3 regions of the Micromonospora sp. NBC_01405 genome follow, and region 1 is predicted to be linked to each of the others. Evidence: riboswitches for the same ligand, from Rfam matches in the RefSeq annotation. Region 1 holds a riboswitch; each other region holds the start of a gene.
What was found. A riboswitch is a leader RNA that binds a small molecule or an ion and turns the genes downstream of it on or off. The one in region 1 is predicted to bind cyclic di-AMP.
Positions count from the first base shown of each region.

Region 2: it holds a riboswitch for cyclic di-AMP, as region 1 does, so the genes downstream of both, OG559_RS19300 (coiled-coil domain-containing protein) here and OG559_RS08855 (coiled-coil domain-containing protein) in region 1, are expected to answer to the same signal.
Region 3: it holds a riboswitch for cyclic di-AMP, as region 1 does, so the genes downstream of both, OG559_RS11355 (NlpC/P60 family protein) here and OG559_RS08855 (coiled-coil domain-containing protein) in region 1, are expected to answer to the same signal.

Region 1 is NZ_CP109532.1:2,230,534-2,237,776, reverse strand. Features, by position in the region: gene OG559_RS08860 (carbonic anhydrase) at 67-855, shown strand; gene OG559_RS08855 (coiled-coil domain-containing protein) at 933-1,955, opposite strand; cyclic di-AMP (ydaO/yuaA leader) riboswitch at 1,959-2,090, opposite strand; gene OG559_RS08850 (YibE/F family protein) at 2,257-3,663, opposite strand; gene OG559_RS08845 (hypothetical protein) at 4,114-4,824, shown strand; gene OG559_RS08840 (DUF305 domain-containing protein) at 4,916-5,545, shown strand; gene OG559_RS08835 (metal-sensitive transcriptional regulator) at 5,682-5,984, opposite strand; gene OG559_RS08830 (heavy-metal-associated domain-containing protein) at 6,134-6,343, shown strand; gene OG559_RS08825 (hypothetical protein) at 6,372-7,243, shown strand, end outside.
Region 2 is NZ_CP109532.1:4,418,464-4,425,706, reverse strand. Features, by position in the region: gene OG559_RS19320 (hypothetical protein) at 1-281, shown strand, start outside; gene OG559_RS19315 (alpha/beta fold hydrolase) at 527-1,450, shown strand; gene OG559_RS19310 (HelD family protein) at 1,618-3,735, shown strand; gene OG559_RS19305 (cation diffusion facilitator family transporter) at 3,842-4,756, shown strand; cyclic di-AMP (ydaO/yuaA leader) riboswitch at 4,910-5,039, shown strand; gene OG559_RS19300 (coiled-coil domain-containing protein) at 5,044-6,120, shown strand; gene OG559_RS19295 (SRPBCC family protein) at 6,187-6,657, opposite strand; gene OG559_RS19290 (STAS domain-containing protein) at 6,777-7,145, opposite strand.
Region 3 is NZ_CP109532.1:2,718,494-2,725,736, forward strand. Features, by position in the region: gene OG559_RS11320 (e9imm peptide) at 1-109, opposite strand, end outside; gene OG559_RS11325 (hypothetical protein) at 108-242, shown strand; gene OG559_RS11330 (hypothetical protein) at 393-914, shown strand; tRNA gene OG559_RS11335 (tRNA-Gly) at 997-1,070, opposite strand; gene OG559_RS11340 (zinc metalloprotease) at 1,352-2,335, shown strand; gene OG559_RS11345 (pyridoxamine 5'-phosphate oxidase family protein) at 2,407-2,967, opposite strand; gene dcd (dCTP deaminase) at 3,067-3,645, shown strand; gene OG559_RS11355 (NlpC/P60 family protein) at 3,697-4,737, opposite strand; cyclic di-AMP (ydaO/yuaA leader) riboswitch at 4,750-4,890, opposite strand; gene OG559_RS11360 (N-acetylmuramoyl-L-alanine amidase) at 5,103-7,094, shown strand.

The DNA of each region.
Region 1 (7,243 bases):
CGGTGGAGGAACTGGTCGTGCGGCCGAAGGGCAAGGTGGTGGGGCATGAATCATCTGAGCATGTCGATGACTCAGGTGGGGTTGGGGCGGGTTGACCCCTCGCCTGCCGCTAGCCCGGGCGATCTCGACCCGCTCGCTCCGGGTCAGGCCCTCGCGGAGTTGCACGCCGGAAACCACCGGTTCGTCACCGGGGTGCCGCGCCATCCGAATCAGGACGCCGGCCACCGGGCGGCCGTCGCCGACGGCCAGCACCCGTTCGCGGTGATCGTCGGCTGCTCCGACTCCCGGCTGGCCGCCGAGATCATCTTCGACCGAGGGCTGGGCGACCTCTTCGTGGTCCGCACCGCCGGGCACACCGTCGGCCCCGAGGTGCTGGGCAGCGTGGAGTACGCGGTGACCGTGCTGGGCACCCCGCTGGTGGTGGTCCTCGGCCACGACTCCTGCGGCGCCGTGCAGGCGGCCCGGGCGGCGGTCAGCACCGGAACCGCGCCCGTCGGCCACCTGCGGGCCGTGGTGGACGCCGTGGTGCCCAGTCTTCGCCGGGCCGCCGAGCGCGGGGTCGAGGACATCAACGGGATCGTCGACATCCACATCGCGCAGACCGTCGAGGCGATGCTCGCCGACTCGTTCGTGCTGGCCGCCGAGGTCACCGCCGGGCGGTGCGCGGTGGTCGGGATGTCGTACCGGCTCAGCGCGGGCGGAGTACGGACGGTGGCCGCGGTGCCCGCCGGCTTCGCCCCGGCCGTCGCCGCGGCCCCGGCCGTCCCCTCCGCCGCGGCCCCGGCCGGCCAGGACGGGCCCACCCCGCCCCCGGGAGTCACGCCGGCCACTCCGGCGGCCCCCGCCGCCGCCTGAGACGCTCGTGGGGCCACGATGCGGCGAGGGCCGCCCCGCGGGTGTGCGGGACGGCCCTCGATCGCGTGGCGGCGTCGTCAGAGCATTGACATGTGTACGTGGTCGGTGTGGTTGGAGGGCCCGCTGTAGGAACTCCAGCCGGTCGCCGGGAACCAGATCTGCCGGTTCCAGATGACGTAGTAGATGCCGAGCCGGTCGGCGTTGCGGATGAGGAACGCGGCGAGGTTGTTGCCGTACAGCCTGGTGTCGTTGTTGTGCCAGGGGGCGAATCCGCTGTTCTGCAGCGACCAGTCGCAGGCCCGGCCCTTGGGGTGCTCCCACGGCCCGCCCGGGCGGTAGCAGCCGACAAAACGGTGGAAACCGGCCTTCTTGGTCTCCTTGTACGCGTGCAGCGTCCGGGGGGTGATCGTGCCGGAGGTGGTCGGGTCGTTCTCGGTGCGCGACTCGGGCCGCCACTCACCGTCGGAGGTCCGGCCCGGCGCGATCCTTGCGACCGGGGAGGTGGCGTCGACCAGGCCGCCGGTGAAGCCCTTGCCGCCGACCAGCGCGAGGGACTTCTCGGCGTCGTGCTTCCTCTTCGCCATGATCGCGGCCTGCTTCTGCTGCTCGCGGATCTCGGCGTCAAGCGCGATCTTGGCCTGTTCCGCCTGCTTCTTGGCGTCGTTGACCTCGCCCAGCTTCCGAGCGTTGATCATATTGAGCTGGTCGAGGGCGGTGGCGCGCTCGACGAATGAGTCCGGGGCACCGCTCTCCAGCAGCATCGCCATGGCGCCGATCCGCCCGGTCCGGTACGACTGGGCGGCCATCTCGCTGATCTGCGGGGCGAGCGCGTCCAGTTCCTGTTCGGCCCGCTTCACCTCCAGAGCGAGCTGGAGCTGGCGCTTCTTGGACTTGTCGAGCTTCGACTGGGCCTGGGTGTAGTCCCGGTTGGCGGCCTCGATGACATCGGTGATCAGCTTGGGCTCGTCGTCCTCCTCGTGCCCCGAGGGCTTGGGGGTGGAGGGCGCGGCGAACGCCGGGGCGGCCGGCCCGGCGAGCATCGCCAGCGCGGCGAACACGGCCGCCACGGGTGCCAGCCAGCGGCGCAGGGGTGCCGTCACAGTTTTCCCTTCCATCGACCGCCGACCGGGTTAGCTGACGGGTTCGGGGCGGAAGTGGCCCCTACCGCTGTCGCGGATTCACCCCAGGTACCTGGATCCCCGGCTCGCCTCGCGGCGATTGGGCGGCGGCACCGCAGGCGCCGCTGCGCGCCTTCGGCGGTGACCGGCAGCGAGGTTACCCGACAGTCCTCGTGGGGATCTACGTCCGGATGCCGACTAAAAGCGTAATTTTGTAATTGCTTTCGGTAGTCAGTGACGCGATTCTCACACGTGGCATCACTCTCGGTCACGCTGCGAAGTGTCACCATGTGCTGTCCGTGCTCCCTTCTCGGCCGGCCCACCGGGCCGGGGAACCGGTGGGGCGGGCCGGACCGCCGGGAAACCGGTCGTCGGGCCGCCCACCGCTGAGCGCCTCCAGCGCGAGGTCCCGCTCCGCCGGGTGCCGGGCTGCGCCGGGGGTACGCGAGACCGGCACGTCCCCGTCGCCGCCCGGCCGGCCGGGCCCGGCCGCTGCGGCCCGACCCGCTGCGGTGACCACCGCGGCCAGCCCGGTCGTCAGCGGTACGGCGGCGATCAGGCCCAGTGTGGCGACGGCGCTGCGGACGATCTCCTGCGCCATGAACTCGGTGGTCAGGATCTCGGTCACCGGGCGGGAGTCGGCGGTGAGCAGGAGCAGCAGCGGCAACGACGCGCCCGCGTACGCCAGCACGATGGTGTTCACCGTGGACGCGATGTGTGCCCGGCCGACCCGGGTGGCCGCCCGGTAGAGCTGCAACCGGGACAGCCCCGGGTTGGCGTTCGCCAGCTCGGTCACCGTGGCCGCCTGGGTGACCGTGACGTCGTCGAGCACCCCGAGCGAGCCGATGATGATGCCGGCCAGCAGCAGGCCGTGCAGGTCCACGTCGCCCCGGAACATCGACAGGGTGGTGGCGTCCTCGCTGCCGTGGCCGGTGAGGTGGGTGGCGGCGGCGGCCAGGGTGCCGAGGGCGCCGGTGAGCACCAGGCTGCCCAGGGTGCCGAGGACGGCGACGGAGGTCTGCGCGCTCACCCCGTGGGTGAGGTGCAACACCACGAACATGATCAACGCCGAGCCGACGATGGCGATCAGCAGCGGTGACCCGCCGGCGCCGATCCCGGGCAGCACGAACGTCAGCAGGATGGCGAAGCTGGCGGCCAGGCCGGCCAGGGCAGCCAGCCCTCGCCAACGGCCGAAGGCGACGATCGCCAGCGCGAACACCACCGCCAGCCACACCAGCGGGGTGCCGCGCTGGTGCTCGGCGATGTTGTAGGCGCTCGTCGACGGGTCGGCCGGGTCGGTCAACTCGACCAGGACGATCCGGTCGTCGACGGCGACGGTGGGCGCGCCGGGACCGGTCGGGACCGGCGTCTCGACCTGCTGCCCCGCCTCCGGCCCCTGCTCCACCCGGACGGTGACCGTGCCACACGGGCCGTCCTGCGCGCCCGGCCCGCCCGAGCTGTCCTCCGGCGTCTCCGGCTGCGGCGGGCACGCCTCGGTGACCACCCGGGTCACCGTGCCGTGGTACCGGGGCACCGCCGCGCTGCCGTCGCTCTGCGGGCCCCCGTCGCGGGGCCAGAGGAAGACTGCCGCGATCACGGTGATCACGAAGAGCGGCACCACGGTCGCGACGAGGACCCGCCGCACCCCGGGCGGGGCGGGCGGGGCCGGTCGGGTGTGGTCGGCGCCCATCGACGGTCTCTCCAAACGGCGTGTCAGCGCGGGGTACGGGCCGGTGGACCGGGCGGTTCAGTGTTCCCGTCGTACGGCCCGACCTGTCGGGTCGGACTCGGCGGCGGGAAGGCTCCCCCGGTGTCCGTGCCGTTATCCACGGCGAACATGGGGCGGGACGGTGCGGCGGCCCGGCACCGGCCGCCGGGTCGGCGCCACCCGGCGGGACGCGGGGGCGGGCGGTGCGGAATCCGGACGACCATTGCCCGAAATGGTAGCCATCCCCACCTGGGGACGCAGATCGCGCGCCCGGTCGGCCCGCCGGACATGCCCCGACTGAATCCCGGGTCGATTTGCCCGCCCCGGGTGCGGGGGTCGGTCGCCGCATCGGCCGGGACCGGTGGGCGGCGGTGCGACTGCTCGTGGCGTGTTCGGCCCGGGCGTCCGGCCGGACCGGCTAGCGTGGACCGGGTGCGGACGGCGACGGTGCTGACTGCCGGGCGGTGGGCCCGGCTCGTGCTGCTGATCTGCACCCTGGTCGGGTTGGCCGCGATGCACACTCTCGGCCACGGCGCGCACGGCGGCGGGGGCCACGGGGGCCACGGCGGCGGGGGCCACGGCGGTCACGACCGGGCAGCGTCTCCCGACGCGCACCCGGCCACCTCCTACCGCGCCACCACGATGGGCGGCGCTTCCGCCATGACCGCCATGACGGGCGCTGCCCTTCCCGTGGCCATCGGCGCTGCCTTCCACGCGGCCGACGTCACCTTCCACGAGGCCGGCGCTGCCTTTCATGCGACCGACGTCACCTTCCACGCGGCCGACGCGACCGGCGCTGCCCTTCCGGTGGCCGACGCCGGGGCGGGCACCGTGCTCCGCGTCGGCGTGACGCGGGTGGGTGCGATGCGGATGTCGCCCGAGGGCTGTCCGGTGGCGGGGTGCCCGTCCGCGCGGCTGCTGCCCGCCGGCGATCCCGGTGCCGGCCCGCCCGGCTGGAGCATCTGCCTGGCGGTGCTCGGCGCGCTCGCGGTGGCGCTGTTCGTGGCCGTGCTCCTGCTCAGCGGGGTGCGGTCGGTCGGTCCCTCCGCCCGTCGGCCCGCCGGGCCGCCCGCCGGTCCGCGTGCCCCACCGCCCCGGCCGATCGGCCTGTGGCTGGCCGAGATCTCGGTGTCGCGTACGTAGGACGCCCCGGCGCGGACGCCCGGCCCCTGCGGCCGGCGACCCGTGTCCCCGTCCTGCCCGCGTACGCACTCGACATCGAAGGATCCAGACCGTGACCACTCGTACGATCGCGCGCCGCGCCGCCCTGGCCGGCGGGGCGCTCATCGCAGCCCTGGCCCTGACCGCCTGCGGCTCCGCCGACCACACCTCCTCCGGCCACGACACGCCGCCCGCCGCGACCAGCGGCGCACCGGCGAGCGGGTCTGCCACGTTCGGCGACGCCGACGTGATGTTCGCCCAGATGATGATCCCGCACCACCGGCAGGCGGTGGAGATGGCCGAGTTGGCCGACTCCCGGGCCGCCGACGCCGAGGTCAAGCGCCTCGCCGTTCAGATCAAGGGTGCCCAGGGCCCGGAGATCGCGACCATGGCCGGCTGGCTCACCGGGTGGGGTCGCCCCGTCCCGTCGGACGGGCCCGGACACGGGATGCCGGGGATGGACCACGGCATGCCCGGGATGATGTCCGACGCGGACATGACCAGGCTGGCGGGCGCGACCGGCTCGGAGTTCGACCGGCAGTTCCTGACCATGATGATCGCCCACCATGAGGGTGCGATCACCATGGCGAAGGAGGAGCTGGCGAAGGGCACGCACGCCGACGCCAAGGCGATGGCCCAGGGGATCGTCACCGCCCAGCAGGGCGAGATCGACGCCATGAACAAGATCCTCGCCCGGCTCTGACGCCGGCGGCCCTGTGGTGGGGGCGGGTCTCTCCGGCCCGCCCCCGGTCCCGGGCGGCGAGCCGGAGGCCGGTCCCGGTCACGGGACTGGATTGGGCCCGGCGGTGGAAAACGGGATCGGGTGGCGGCGGGCGCGGTCAGCCGCGCTTCATGAGGCGGCCGACGGCGGCCATCATCTCGGTGGCCATCTCGTCGGCCCGGCCCTCGGCCGCACCCTCGTGCATGCAGTGCCGGGCGTGGCCGTCGAGCAGGCCGAGGGCGACCTTGTCGAGGGCGGCCTGGATCGCGGAGATCTGGGTGAGCACGTCGATGCAGTAGCGGTCCTCGTCGACCATCTTCTCGATGCCGCGGACCTGGCCCTCCACGCGGCGGAGCCGCGCGAGCAACTGGTCCTTGCTGGCGGTGTACCCCCGGGTCGGGGCGGGCGTCGGTGCGGTCATGGCATCGAGGATAACCTACCCCCCGGGGGTATGCTACGGTTCTTTGCGGCAGCGATACCCCCCACGGGTATCGGGATGCTTGAGATGGCTGTGGTCCGCCTCACGATTACCCCCCGGGGGTATGGTGAGGCCAGGAGAGGGGAATTGCGATGATCACCACGACATACCAGGTGCAGGGGATGACCTGCGGGCACTGCGCCTCCTCGGTCAGCACCGAGATCGGCGCGATCGAGGGCGTCAGCGACGTCCAGGTGGAACTGGCCGCTGGCCGGGTCACCGTCACCAGCGAGGGCCCGCTGGAAACCGACACCGTGCGCGCCGCCGTCGACGAGGCCGGTTACGACCTCGTCGGCGCGTGACGCCGACCGCACAGAACCGAGGTACCCGATGAACACGGCGACGAAGCTGAGCGGTTTCGCCCTCGGCCTCGCGGCGGTGTTCGGCGCGGCGTACGGGGTCGGCCGGGTGGCCGGCCCCGTGGCCCCGGCCGCCGAGACCCGCCACGACGCCGGTGACCCCGCCCACGGCAGCGCCGCGCAGCCCTCCGGCGACGCGCGCTCCTCCACCGACGACGCCGCAGCCCACCTGCCCGGCGGGCTGCTCGTCTCCGACCGGGGCTGGACCCTGGCCCCGGTGGCCGCGCCGGCCGGCGAGTTCGCCTTCCGGATCACCGGCGCCGACGGTGCCCCCGTCACCCGTTACGACGTCGCGCACGACAAGCGGATGCACCTGATCGTCGCGCGGCGGGACCTCTCCGGCTTCCGGCACGTCCACCCGGAGATGGCTCCGGACGGCACCTGGCGTGTCGCTTCCCCGCTCGGCGGCCCGGGCGTCTGGCGCGCGTTCGCGGACTTCACCCCCACCGGTGGCCCGGCGCTGACCCTCGGCGTCGACGTCACGGTGCCCGGCCCGGTCGACACCCGGCCGCTGCCCGCGCCGGCGAGCAGCGCCACGGCCGACGGCTACACCGTCACCCTGGCCGGCTCGCCGCAGCCGGGCCGTGCCACCGAGCTGACCCTGACCGTGAGCCGGGACGGCACGCCGGTCACCGACCTGCAGCCCTACCTCGGCGCGTACGGGCACCTGGTGGCGCTGCGTCAGGGGGACCTGGCGTACCTGCACGTGCATCCCGAGGGCGCGCCCGGGGACGGGCGGACCCCGGCCGGGCCGGCGGTGACGTTCTCCGCGGAGTTCCCCTCGGCCGGTGCGTACCGGCTCTACCTCGACTTCAGGCACGGCGAGGCGGTGCACACGGCCGA
Region 2 (7,243 bases), 2.2 Mb from region 1:
AGGCAGGCCAGGGTGGCGCCCTCAGCGTGCTGGGCGAGTTCAAGTACGTCATCCCGCTCAACGGCGGCAAGCACGCCTACGTGCGCAACCTGACCAACGGCAAGACCGCGCACCTGCGCACCGACTCCGAGGCCTTCGTCGAGGAGATCCGGGTGCTGGCCGCCGCCGGCCACGCCGCCAAGATCCGGGCCGAGCTGAACAACCTCGCGGCCACCCACCCGGACCACGGCTGGGACGCCACCGAGAAGCGCCTCGCCGAGGCCGGCGTCTTCGGCGGCTGAGCCCGCCCACCGCGACACCAGGAACCGCCCGTCGGGTCTACCCGGCGGGCGGTTCGTCGTCTCCGCCGCCGCTCACGGCAGGCAGTCACCTCCCGTCCACGGCAGGCGTCACCTCCCACCCACCGCAGCCGGCCGGCTGACCTCCTTCCCCTGGGAGGGTTGGCGTGGTGTCATGACGGGTAGCCGGTGTTACCGCCGGGTCACCCGATGGTGAAATTCTCGCGGCGGCCCGAGGGGAGGCGGCGATGCCGAAGCAGACCGAGGTACGGCTCGCCGACGACGTGCGGCTGCACGTCGAGGTGTCCGGGCCGGCGGACGCCGAGGTCACCGCGCTCCTGCTGCACGGTTGGACGCTGGACGGGCGGAGCTGGCACCGGCAACTCGCCGAGGTCCGCGAGCGGTTCGGCGGCCGGGTCCGGGTGGTGACCTACGACGCCCGGGGACACGGCCGGTCGAGCTGCATGGCGCTGCGCACCGCCACCCTCGCCCAGCTCGGCGACGACCTGGTCGCCGTGCTCGACGCGGTGGCCCCGACCGGGCCGGTGGTGCTGGTCGGGCACTCGATGGGCGGCATGACGATCATGGAGTACGCCCACCGCCACCCCCGGCACTTCGCAGCCCGCACGGCCGGGCTGGTCTTCGTCTCGACCACGGCCGAGGGGCACACCCACACCGCCTACGGCCTCTCCCCGCGCATCGCCCGGCTGATCCGGCTGGCCGAGACCGCCGGAGCCGGGGTGCTGGCCCGCTGCGGCGCGTGGCGCCCGCCCCGGGCGCTGCTGCGGGCCCTGCGGCCCAGCATCCGCTGGATGCTATTCGGCGACCGCTGCGAGCCCACCGACATCCGGCTGGTCACCTCGGCGGTGGCCCGCGCCTCGCTGCGCTCGATCGGCGGCTTCCGGGCCTCGATCGGGACGCAGCACCGGCTGGACACCCTCGCCGCGCTGGCCCACCTCCCGGCGGCGGCGCTGGTCGGCGACCGGGACCGGCTCACCCCGCCACCGTGCGCCGAGTCGATCGCGGCGGCGCTGCCGGCGACCGAGCTGACCGTCTGCCCGGGCGCCGGGCACATGCTGATGATGGAGCGGCCGGGCCAGGTGAACGCCGCCGTGGCCGGCGTGCTGCACCGGGTCCTGGCGGGCGCGCCGCACACGGCTTCCCCGGCCTGACCGGAGCCGCGCCACAGGGGTGAGCGGCGGTCCGGGACGTGGGCTGGATCGCGGCGGCGGCATGGCCCCGCGTCCCGGTCGGCCGGTGGCCGTACCCTCTCCGGTTAGCCCGAGGCGCGGCCCGCGCCCCGGCGCGGCCGTCCGCCGCCGTCTGCGAGGAGCTGCGCGTGACCGACCGGACCACCCTGGAGCAGGAGATCGCCGTCGAGCAGCGGCATCTCGACCGGGTGTACGCCCGCCTCAGCGAACTGCGCCGCTCGGCCGCTCAGGCCGAAAAGGACGGCTACCAGCTGGCCCTGGTGGGCAACTTCGGCGCGCTGGTCGAGCGGGACGCGATGGTCTTCCACGCTGCCCAGCGCCGGCACCGGCTCGACGCCGAACACGAGGGGCTGGTCTTCGGCCGGCTGGACCTGCGCGACCGGCAGGTGCTGCACGTCGGACGGCTCGGGGTGCGCGGCGAGGACGCGGAGACCCTGGTGGTGGACTGGCGGGCCCCGGCCGCCGCCGCGTTCTACCAGGCCACCCCGGCGCAGCCGCTGGGCGTGGTGCGGCGGCGCACCATCGGGTCCTCGGCCGAGCGGGTGACCCGGATCGAGGACGACCTGCTGGACCCGGCGGCTGCCCCGCCGGACATGGCGGTGGTGGGCGACGGGGCGCTGCTGGCCACCCTGTCCCGGGCCACCGGCCGGGGCATGCGGGACATCATCGCCACCATCCAGCGGGAGCAGGACGAGGCGATCCGCTCCCCCGGCTCCGGGGTGACGATCGTCTCCGGCGGCCCGGGGACGGGCAAGACGGCGGTCGCCCTGCACCGGGCGGCGTACCTGCTGTACTCCGATCGCAGCCGGTACGCCGGCGGCGGCATCCTGGTGGTCGGCCCGTCGGCGGTGTTCGTGGAGTACATCGCCTCGGTGCTGCCGTCGCTGGGCGAGGAGACCGCGACGCTGCACTCGCTCGGCTCGCTGTTCCCGGGGATGGACGCGACCCGCACCGACCCGCCCGAGGTGGCCGCGGTGAAGGGATCGCTGCGGATGCGGCGGGTGCTTGAGCAGGCTGCGCGGGACGCGGTGCCGGGCGGGCCGGGCGAGCTGCGCCTGCTCTACCGGGGTGCCCTGCTCCGGCTGGACCGCCGGGAGCTGGACGGCATCCGGGACCGGGCGCTGTCCCGGGGGGCCCGCCGCAACGAGGCGCGCCGGGCCGGCTTCGACGGCGTGTTCGCCGCGCTGTGGGCCCAGGCCCGGCGGATGAACGTCGGGCGGCTGCCGGAGCAGCGCGCGTTCGAGGACGAGATCGCCGAGCGGTCCGAGTTCCGCGAGTTCCTCAAGGCGTGGTGGCCCCGGCTGCACCCCCGGCACGTGCTGGGCTGGCTGGCCCGCCCGGACCGGCTGCGCCGGTACGCCGGGGGGATCCTGTCCCGGGCGGAGATCGGCCTGCTCGCCGAGGCATACCGGACGCTGGACGCCGAGGGGCTCACGATCGCCGACATCGCCCTGCTGGACGAGTTGGACGCGCTGCTGGGCAAGCCGATGCAGCCGAAGCGGGCCAAGCGTGACCCGTTCCAGCTCGCCGGGGGCGTGCGGGAGCTGAGCACGCAGGCCGACCGGCAGCGGGCGGCCCGGGAGGCGGCCCGGCAGCGCCCGGAGGACTACCGCGACTACGCGCACGTGGTGGTCGACGAGGCGCAGGACGTCTCCCCGATGCAGTGGCGGATGGTCGGCCGGCGCGGCCGGCTGGCGTCCTGGACGGTGGTGGGCGACCCGGCGCAGACCGCGTGGACGGGCACGGAGGAGGAGCTGACCCGGGCCCGGGACCAGGCGCTGGGCCGGCGGCGCCGGCACCAGTTCGAGCTGACCACCAACTACCGCAACTCGGCGGAGATCTTCGCGGTGGCGGCGGCGGAGATCCGCCGGCTCTACCCGGACCTCAGGCTGCCCAGCGCGGTGCGGTCCACCGGCGTGGAGCCGGTCGCGCTGACCGTTCCGCCGGCCGAGCTGGAACGGGCCACCGTCGCGGCGGTCGCCGCGCTGCTCGGCGACGTGGAGGGGACGGTCGGAGTGATCACGCCGGTGCCGCGCCGGGACGAGGTCGCCGGCTGGCTCGCCGGCCTGGCCGCGCCGCGCCTGCAGGTGGTGACCAGTCTTCAGGCCAAGGGCATGGAGTACGACGGGGTCGCGCTGGTCGCCCCGGCCGAGATCCGGGCCGATCCGGGCTCCGGCGTGCGGACGCTGTACGTGGCGCTGTCCCGGGCCACCCAGCGGCTGACCACGATCGATCCGACCGGCTGACCGGCCGGCGCCCCCGTCCTCGGTCGGACGCCCGACTTTTACTTGCATACATAGCGATGTGAGCATACATTAAATCGGGTTCGGATCGGGGACGGAGGGTGTTGGCGTGGGCGCAGGTCATGACCACCACAGCGCGGTGGCGAACGCCGCAGACCGCCACTCAGGGCGGCTCTGGGCGGCCTTCGGGCTGCTCACCGCCCTGATGATCGTCGAGGCGGTGGCCGCGTTCGGCACCGGCTCGCTGGCGCTGCTCTCCGACGCCGGGCACATGTTCACCGACGTGCTCGGCATCGGCATGGCGCTGGCCGCGATCACCGCCACCCGGCGGGCCACCGCCGACCCTCAGCGCACCTTCGGGCTCTACCGGCTGGAGGTGCTCGCCGCGCTCGGCAACGCCGTCCTGCTCAGCGGCGTCGCGGTCTACGTCCTCGTCGAGGCGGTCCGCCGATTCGGCGACCCACCCGAGGTGACCGTCGGCCCGATGCTCGTGGTGGCGACCCTGGGCCTGCTCGCCAACATTGCCGCGTTCGCCCTGCTGCGCAGCGGGGCGAAGGAGAGCATCAACATGCGTGGGGCATACCTGGAGGTGCTGGGCGACCTGCTCGGGTCGGTCGGGGTGATCGGCGCCGCGGCGCTGATCGCCGTCACCGACTGGTGGTGGGCGGACCCACTGGTGGCCGTCGCGATCGGCGTGTTCATCCTGCCCCGCACCTGGCGGCTCGGGCGGGCCGCGGTTCGCATCCTGGTGCAGGCCGCGCCGGAACACCTCCAGGTGACCGCGGTGCACGACCGACTGGCGGCGGTGCCCGGCGTGGTCGAGGTGCACGACCTGCACGTCTGGACGCTGACCTCCGGCATGGAGGTCGCCTCGGCCCACCTGACCATGGCGCCGGACGCCGAGGTGGGCGCGGTGCTGACCGCGGCCCGCACCGCCCTGCACGAGGACTTCCACATCGAGCACGCCACGTTGCAGGTGGAGCCCGGGGCGTCGGCGGACCCCTGCGGGCCGACCGGCTGGTGATACCCACACCCATCAATTAGGTGGTGTATTGTGCCCTCATGCCGGTTTTGGAGGTATTGGCCCACGCACCGTCCGCCACGGAGACAGCGGGGGTCTCATCCGCACCGGTAAGCTCTCATCCGGCCTCCGCCGGGCGGCGCCCTCCGGCGCCTGCGGTGGCCGCCGCCTAATCGCCTCCTGGCGAGCCGGGGAACCATGTTCGTGGGGTGCATCCGCCTGAGCGGTAGGGATCTTCCGTCCCGAACCCGTCAGCTAACCCGGTCGGCGACTGACGGAAGGACATACGTATGCCAGTAGTGGCACCTGTACGAAGGACCGCCGCCCGGATGGCGGCGATGCTGGTGCTGACGCTCGCCGTCGGCCTCGGGTTCGGGCCGGTGGCCCCGGCCGGCGCGGCCCCACCCACCGGCCTGCGCGCCCCCACGCCCGGCCAGGACGAGGAGGGCGGCACCCCCGCCCTGCGCGCCCAACTCGAAGCGGCCAGCAAGGGCTACCTGGACGCCAAGAGAGCCCTGGCCAGCTCGGTCAAGCGGCAGCAGCAGCTCGGCAGCCAGCTCAAGACGGTCGAGGCGGAGCTGACCGTACGCGGCGCCAAGGTCGACGAGATCGCCGGTGTGGCGTACAAGTCGGGCCGGCTCAGCCCGGTGTCCGCGCTGCTCAACAGCACCAACCCCGCAGGCTTCCTGGACCGGGTCGCCGCGCTGGACGCGGTCGCCACCAACGAGGACCGGGCGCTGCGCGACCTGCTGGAGACCCGGGACCAGGCCGCCAAGACCCGGCTGGCCCTCGACGGGGAGATCCGCGAGCAGCGCAAGCAGGTCACCGTGATGGCCAAGCGCAAGGATCAGGCCGAGCAGGCCCTGACCGTGGCCAATGAGAAGGCCAGCACCAGCGCCAGCGGCGACGGGGCCAACCGGGGCACCTCCAGCGCGAACGCCACCCCGGCGAAGCGCAACTCCGACGGGTCCTGGCCGTCGGAGTCGTGCAGCGTGAACGACCCGACCCCGGCCAACGGCTGCATCACCCCACGGACGCTGCACGCGCTCCAGCAGGCCAAGTCGGCCGGCTTCACCCGGTACGTCTCCTGCCACCGGCCCAGCGGCTCCGGCGAGCATCCCAAGGGACGGGCGTGCGACTTCGCCGCCCAGAAGGGCGGCTTCGGCGGGGTGGCCTCCGGCGGGGACCGCACCTACGGCAACAACCTGGCGGCGTACTACATCCGCAACGCCGACAACCTCGCCGTGCTGTACGTGATCTGGTTCAGGCAGATCTGGCTGCCCAGCAGCGGCTGGAAGTCGTACAGCGGGGGCAACGGGGACCCGTCCAGCGACCACACCAACCACGTGCACCTGTCGGTGTACTGACCGGACGGTGGGTGGCCCTCGCCGTCCGGGGGCCACCCGCACAAGCCGTGGGCCCGGCCGCGCCGCTCAGGCCGGCTGGGCCGGGCCGTCCCCGGCGCGGTCCAGCACCTCTCCCAACCTCCGGGCCAGCCCGAGATGCGCCGACCGGGCCTGCCGGAAGGCGTACCGGAACAGCGGTGCCGGGGCGGCAAGGGTGATCTCCACGTCGATCCGGACCACCCCGCCCGGCTCGTCACGCAGCCGGGTGCGGTTGCGCACGGTGGTGGCCGGCCGCTGCCGGGCCACCGTGACGATCTCGTCGTCGGTGACGACCAGCACGTCCGCCTGGTACGTCACCGGGAAGCGCAGCGGCCCGGCGGCGAGCCGGTCGGTGATGGCATAACTGGCCCGGGCGCCCGGCCGGGGCGGCAGCCGGCGCACCCGCGTGATCAGCGGATGCAGCTCGCCCTGCCGGGCCAGGTCGCCGAGCAGCGCCACCGCCTCGGCCCGCGGGCAGCGGGCCTGAACCGAATACTGGAAGGTGTCTCGCCGAAGCACGTCCCGATCGTCCCCCACCCGACCCCCGGAGGGAAGGACCACCGACCCGGCCACGGTGAACCGACCCATAGTGACCGACCCGGTGAACCGCCCCGGGTGGCACCCGAGGCGGACGGCCGTCAGGCGCCCGGCAGCACCTCGGGGGTGGCGGCGCCGGCACCCGCGTAGTAGGGCTCCGGAGCGCCGAACAGACCGAGCAGCCCGGTCACCCAGAGCTGTCGGTGCACGAACCGGCTCGGCTCGGTGACGACCAGCTTCACGCTGCTGACCTCGGCGGTCTGGAAACCAGCCACCATCGCGCTGATACCGACGGAGTCGATGAAGGTGACGAGGCGCATGTTGAGCTCGATGCGGGCGGGACGCCCCTTGGCGAGCACCTCTGCGATGGCTTCGCGCACCTCGTACGCGGTGTCGACGTCGATTTCGCCGCGCGGGACGATCTCGATGACACCACCCGACAGTACCGATTTCACGATCGACAGGCTCACGCGAGCACCTCCACTCGCCCGTTCACGGGCGCCTCATCAGTACGCGGGCCGCGACCGAGAGTATTCCTCCGACGGCCTCGGTCGCCACCCCTCGGGAT
Region 3 (7,243 bases), 490 kb from region 1:
CCAACAGGTCGTTGAGCTCAGCATCGTCCGCGTAGCCGAGACTCATGATCCGCTCAACGAGGACGATGGCCTCATCCCGGGTGAGTTTCGGAGGCAGACTCTGATCCATGCCGCGCAGCGTAGGCGAGCGTGCTCGACGCCCCGGCGTCCCGGTCGGGTACGGCCCGCCGACCGCCCTGCGCCGCCCCAGCCGACCAGCTCTGGACCTACCCTGCGAGGCCACCGCCGCGTTCGGCGTCTGATCTCCGCGAGGGTTTGCGCGAGCCCCGCACAATGAGCCTGTGCCCCGCACTGGACTGGTTGTCCGACAGATCCTGCTGACCCTCGGTTCCCTACTCACCTGCTTGGTGGCGGGAGGCGCGGCGGGTGCCCTCTACAGCCACGGCCTCAGCTTGCTCGTCGTCGTGCTCAGCACAGTGTTCACGGTGCTCGGTCTCTTCGGCATGGGGCTGGTCTGGTTCATCGGCGAGGACGGGACGGACGTCGAACCGGGGTGGATCGTGCCGATGACGATCGCTTCGATCTGTCTGCTCGCCGTCGCCCCCATCGGTGTGGGCCTCGCCTACCTCGAAGTGTTCGGGGAGCGGGTGGCTGTCGTGGTCACCGAGGACAGCTCCGGCAAGTCCGCGCCCGGCACCTACCAGGCGGTTCGGGTCGCCACGGTCGCAAGCGGCGAGGACGTGGGCGAGATGACCTACAGGTCCGAGCATGATCTACAGGTCGGCGACAGGCTGGAGGCGCTGGTCGATCCACGCGGCTGGTTCCTGCCGGACACCATGCAGTCCTACCCGCCTTTGCGCAATCTGGGGTACGGCCTCACCGGCGCCGGACTCGGCCTGCTCCTCCTGATGACGGTGTTGCGTACGCGCCGGGACCTGCGGCGCTATCGACTCACGGGCACGCGGCTGCCCTGAGGCGGGCACGGGCAGCACAGGAAGCGGTAGCAACATCGAAGGCCCTGGCTGGGACTCGCGTCCTGACCAGGTCCTTCGTGCGTGGAGCGGGTGACGGGAATCGAACCCGCACTGTCAGCTTGGGAAGCTGATGTTCTGCCATTGAACTACACCCGCAGGCGGCCCCACTGTACCCGACGACGTCGCCGGGTGCATCCAGGCACCCCGTCGCGCGCCGCCCACCGGCAGCCGTCGGGCCGACGGCGCGGCTCGCACTCCTCCCCACCCGATCCAGGGCCGCCCTCACCGCCTCCCCACGATCCGTCGATGAGCCGTAGAAGTTCCATGCCGGCAACTCATAGGCGTTTTCAAATGCTTCGATGGGTTGTAACGTCTGCCACACGTTTCAGCCACGGCGCGACACACCCCCTGCCGCGCCGACAGAAAGAGGTAGGCCCATGGGACTCCGTGCCAACCTGCTGACCCGGCGTACCGCCGGCGTCGCGTCGACGGCCCTCGCACTCCTGCTCAGCACCGCCGCCGTGGGCGTCGTTCCGGCCGCGTCGGCCTTCTCCGCCGCCCCGGCGGAGGCGTGCGCCGAGCCGGCCGACGTGCACTCCGACGCCCGGGTCAAGGCGGGCGCACAGGCCAAGCACGAACCCAACGAGCTGACCGCCGCACAGGTCCGCGAGCGCGAGGCCGACCTGGCGGGCGCCCTGCGCGAGCGGGCCAGCTTCCGGGCCGGCGCCGGTGCCGGCACGCTCGCGACCGTGAACATCCCGGTCGTCGTGCACGTCATCCAGGAGAACAGCACCCGGGCCGGCGGCAACATCCCGGACTCGCTGATCAACTCGCAGATCAACGTGCTGAACCAGGCCTACAGCGGTGCCACCGGCGGCGCGGCGACCGCCTTCGGCTTCCAGCTCCAGAAGATCAACCGGGTCACCAACCCGGCGTGGTACCCGATCGTGTCGGGCTCGTCGGCCGAGCGCTCGATGAAGACCTCGCTGCGTGAGGGCGGCAAGAACACCCTGAACGTGTACCTCGGCGAGCTGAGCGACGGCCTGCTCGGGTGGGCGACCTTCCCGAAGCGCACCCTGGACAAGATGGACGGGGTCGTCGCCCTGAACGAGTCGCTGCCGGGTGGCACCGCCACCAACTACAACCAGGGTGACACCGGCACCCACGAGGTCGGCCACTGGCTGAACCTGTACCACACCTTCCAGGGCGGCTGCTCCGGCTCGGGCGACAGCGTGAGCGACACCCCGGCGGAGGCCTCGCCTGCGTACCAGTGCCCGACCGGGCGGAACACCTGCACCGCGACCGGCCTGGACCCGATCACCAACTTCATGGACTACACCTACGACTCGTGCATGTACCAGTTCACGGCCGGGCAGGCGAGCCGGATGCTGACCGCGTGGAACGCGTACCGCGCGGCCTGACGCACCCCTGTTCCTGACCCTCCGGTGCCGGCTCCGTCCTTCGACGGGGCCGGCACCGGCGTCGTCGGGGGTCAGGCCGCCGCGCGGTGGGAGCCGCGGACGCGCCGGGTCGGCCCCTGATCCGGTACGCCCACCGGGGCGCCACCCGGGTCACCAGCGGACCGGGGGTCGAGCCACACCTGCACGGCCGGCTGCCCCGGGCCGCCGCCCGGGAAGACGGCGCCGCCCTGGTAGCGGCGGGCGAGCATCGCCACGTCGACGGTGAACTCGAACAGCCGCCAGTCCACCTGCGGGGCAGCCCGCCCCAGCTCGGCGAGCCGGGCCACCCGGGCCTGGTCGGTCACCGGCCACGCGTGCCCCGCCACGTACGCCTCGTCGTCGCTGTCCTCCGGCGGGAAGGAGTGCAGCGCGTAGCGGCCGTCGCGTTCGAGGTCGCGCCGCTTCGGCGAGTCGACGATGAAGCAGAAGAGCCCGTCGTCGGTGATCACCGGGGAGACCGGGTGCACCCGGGGCCCACCGTCGGCGCGGACGGTGGCCAGGTAGCCGAAGCCCGGCCCGTACTGCTGCATGAGGAGGCGGATCCCGCCGGCGAGTCGTGGCTCGTCAGCGGCGAATTCGGACCAGGAAGCCATGTGGACATTCTATCGAACACGTGTACGACAGGCGAGCGCGGCGCGCCGGTCGCCGTAGGCGATGACAGGCCCGCCGACCAGGGTCGCTATGGTGTGCCGATGCTGCTCTCCGACCGCGATCTCGTCAGCGAGCTGAAGGCTGGCACGCTCGCGCTGGAGCCGTTCGAGCCCACCCTGGTGCAGCCGTCTAGCATCGACGTGCGCCTCGACAAGCTCTTCCGGGTCTTCAACAACCATCTCTACACGCACATCGACCCGTCGGTGCAGCAGGACGACCTGACCTCGGCGGTCGAGGTGCCCGACGGCGAGCCGTACGTGCTGCACCCGGGCGAGTTCGTGCTCGCCTCCACGCTGGAGGTGATCTCGCTCGGCGACCAGCTCGCGGGCCGGCTGGAGGGCAAGAGCTCGCTGGGCCGGCTCGGGCTGCTCACCCACTCGACCGCCGGGTTCATCGACCCGGGCTTCTCCGGTCACGTCACGCTGGAGCTGTCCAACGTGGCGAACCTGCCGATCACGCTCTGGCCGGGCATGAAGATCGGCCAGCTCTGCATCTTCCGGCTCTCCTCGCCGGCCGAGCACCCGTACGGGTCGACGGTGTACGGCTCGCGGTACCAGGGCCAGCGCGGCCCGACGCCGAGCCGCTCCTGGCAGAACTGGCGCACCTGGCCCACCCGCTGACGGCGCGGGCGCGATCGAGGGACCCGTCCCGCGGAACGGGCCCCTCGCCGCTCAGTCGGGGCGGCCGTAGCTGTGGATCTGGCCGTCGTCGACGCGCTTCATCTTGACGGGCTGGCCGGCCTGGGAGGCGTGCACCACCCAGCCGCCGCCGACGTACATGCCGACGTGGTGCAGGTCGGCGTAGTAGAAGACGAGGTCGCCGGGGCGCAGGTCGGCGCGGCTCACCCGGGCGGTCACCGACCGCTGCTGGGCCGCGTTGTGCGGCAGCGACACCCCGGCCTTGGCCCAGGCCGCGAGCATCAGGCCCGAGCAGTCGTACGAGTTGGGGCCCTCGGCGCCCCAGACGTAGGGCTTGCCGATCTGGGCACACGCGAACTTCACCGCGACCCCCGCGCCGCCGCCGGGGTAGGCAGCCGGGCAGGGAGCGGGACGCAGCGCGCCGCCACCGCCGGTGCCGTACACCTTGAGCCGCAGCTTCTGGAGCCGGTCGATCTCTGCGTTGATCTGCTTCCGCTTGGCGGCGAGCTGCGCCTCGGTGCGGGCGAGCTGGGTGACCATCTCGTCCAGCGGCTTCTTCTTCGCATCGAGCTCGTCGCGGAGGTCGATGACCGCCCGGATGTCGCGCTGCTGGCGCTCGGCGAACTGGTCGAGCAGTTCCAACTGTCCCATCACCTGACCGGGCGAGCGGCTGCCGAGCAGCGCGTTCACCGCCGACAGGTTCTCACTCTTGTACGCCTCGACGGCGAGGCCGCTGACCTTGTCCATCGCCTCGTCGACCCGGCGTTGCAGCGGCCCGATCTGCTTGGCGACGGCGTCGGCCTGCCGACGCTTGAGGGCGAGGTCCTGACGGGTGGCGTTGTGCCGCTCGATGAGCGGTTCGAGCTTGTTCCAGTCCTGGTCGATCTGCCGCTCGATCTCGGCGATCGAGGGATCGGCCTGGGCCGAGGTCGGGGCGCCGGTCAGGATGACGGCGGCGCCGGCCAGTGCGGCGAGGGCGGTGGTGAAGCGTGACCAGCGTGGGCGCGGCGTAACAGGCGTCCGGTCGGCGTGCGCCGACCGGCGTGACGGGCGCCGCAGGGCAGGGTGTGCCACCTGGCTCCGTTCTCCTTCTTCCTTGACCGCCTACCGGGTTAGCTGACGGGTTCGGGCGGGAAGGGAGAGCGCCCTACCGCAGCGGCGCTGCGGATTCACCCCGGCGTACCTGGGTCCCCGGTTCACCCGGAGGCGACTCGGCGGTGTCGGACCGTCACCGCCCGGCTGGGCGATACAGCTACCGGCCGACGATTGACCAGAGTAGAGACGCCCGTTATCGATCCGCAACCCGCCGGGCCATACACGCCGCACCACGCCCAGCGTGCGGAAGTTTCCTTCACATCGTGGTACCTGGTGGAAAGCTATTGACGCGGGAGTGCGGCGGCGGAAGGGTGACCTCAAACAATGCCCAACCAGGAGGTTCGATGCCCCGTTCCGTCGTGTCGTCGAGCAGACGGATCCTGCTCGCCGCCGCCGTGGCCGCAACCACGGCCCTTGTGCCCCTCGGTACCACCGCCTCCCCGGCCGCGGCCGGCCAGACCCCCGACCGCCAGCAGCAGTACGCTGACGCCGCCGCCGAGTACGGCGTGCCGGAGAGCGTCCTGCTCGGCGTCTCCTACCTCCAGTCCCGCTGGGACACCAACGCCGGCACCCCCAGCACCAGCGGTGGGTACGGGCCGATGCACCTAACCGACGCCGAATACGTGACCGGCCTGCCCACCGGCACCCACCACGACTCCGGCGACGAGGACCCGCGCGGGGACGACTCCCGCCCGGCCCCCGCCGCCGCCCAGCCCTCGGCCGACGAGGCCCCGACCGCGGCGTCATTGCAGACCCTGGACACCGCCGCCACTCTGACCGGGGCCGACGAGGCTGCCCTGCGCGCCGACGCGCCGACGAACATCCGGGGCGGGGCGGCGCTGCTCGCGTCGTACCAGCGGCAGATCGGCGCCCCGGTCGGGGCCGGCACCGACCCGGCGGCCTGGTACGGCGCGGTGGCCCGGTACGCCGGCGCGGACAGCGCCGACGCGGCGGCTTCCTTCGCCGACGAGGTCTTCGGCACCATCGCCGGCGGCGAGAGCCGGGTGACCGACGACGGGCAGCGGGTGACCCTCGCCGCCCGGGCGGTGACCCCGCAGAAGTCCTGGCTGGACCGGCTCGGCCTGCGCCTGCCGGCGCGCCCCGACGGCCTGGAGTGTCCGTCGACCATCTCCTGCGAGTGGATCCCCGCCCCCTACCAGTCGCTCGGTGCCGACCCCGGCGACTACGGCAACCACGACCTGTCCGACCGGCCCAAGCGGCAGAAGGTCGAGTACATCCTCATCCACGACACCGAGGGCAGCTACGCGGGCACGGTCAACATGGTCCAGGACCCGACCTACGTGAGCTGGCACTACACGTTGCGCTCGGCCGACGGGCACATCGCCCAGCACGTGAAGACCAAGGACGTCGCCTGGCACGCCGGCAACTGGTACGTCAACTCCAAGTCGATCGGGCTGGAGCACGAGGGCTTCGCCGCCCAGGGCACCTGGTACACCGAGGCGATGTACCGCACCTCGTCGAAGCTGGTCCGGTACCTCGCGCTGCGGCACGGCGTCCCGCTGGACCGGCAGCACATCATCGGCCACGACAACGTCCCCGGCACCGTCGCGGCGAACGTGCGGGGCATGCACTGGGACCCGGGCCCGTACTGGGACTGGTCGCACTACTTCGACCTGCTGCGCGCGCCGGAGCTCAACACCGGCACCCCGCTGACCGGCATGGTGCGGATCAACCCCGACTTCGCCACCAACCGGCCGGCGTTCACCGGCTGCGTGACGGCGGGCGTGCCGTGCCCCTCGCGCGGCTCCTCGGCGGTGGTGCTGCGCAGCGCGCCGAGCGCCGACGCGCCGCTGGTCAACGACATCGCCCTGCGTCCGAACGGCACGCCGGCCACGATGGCCGTCTCCGACCACGGCGCCCGCGCGTCGACCGGGCAGACGTACGCCCTGGCCGGCCGTGATGGTGACTGGACGGCGATCTGGTACCTCGGGCAGAAGGCGTGGTTCCACAACCCGGCGTCCGCGCCCACGGCGGCCTGGACCCTCGGCCTGGTGGCCACCCCGAAGGCCGGGAAGGCGACGATCCCGGTGTACGGGCGGGCGTACCCGGAGGAGGCGGCATACCCGGCCGGCGTGCCGTACCAGCCGATCTCGCCGTTGCAGTACACCCTCTCCGCCGGCCAGCGGTACGCCGTCGGCAACGTGCTGCCCAGCGAGTACTACCGGGCCGCCACGTTCGACGGCTCGGCCCCCGGTGACCGGACGGTGATCCGGGGTGAGAAGCAGTACGTGCAGATCCAGTTCGGTTACCGGATCATGTACGTCGACCGCGCCGACGTGAACCTGGTGCCGTCCCCGCTGGGCGCGCCCCGCTGACGGTCGCCCCTCGGCACGACGAAGGCCCCCGGTCGGGTGACCGGGGGCCTTCGTCGTGGACGGTGCTCGGGTGTGGGCCTCGCGTGGCATCGGGTCCGGGCGGCCTTCGCGGGGGCCGAGACTCCTGGCTGCGCGGCCCGCACCGGAGC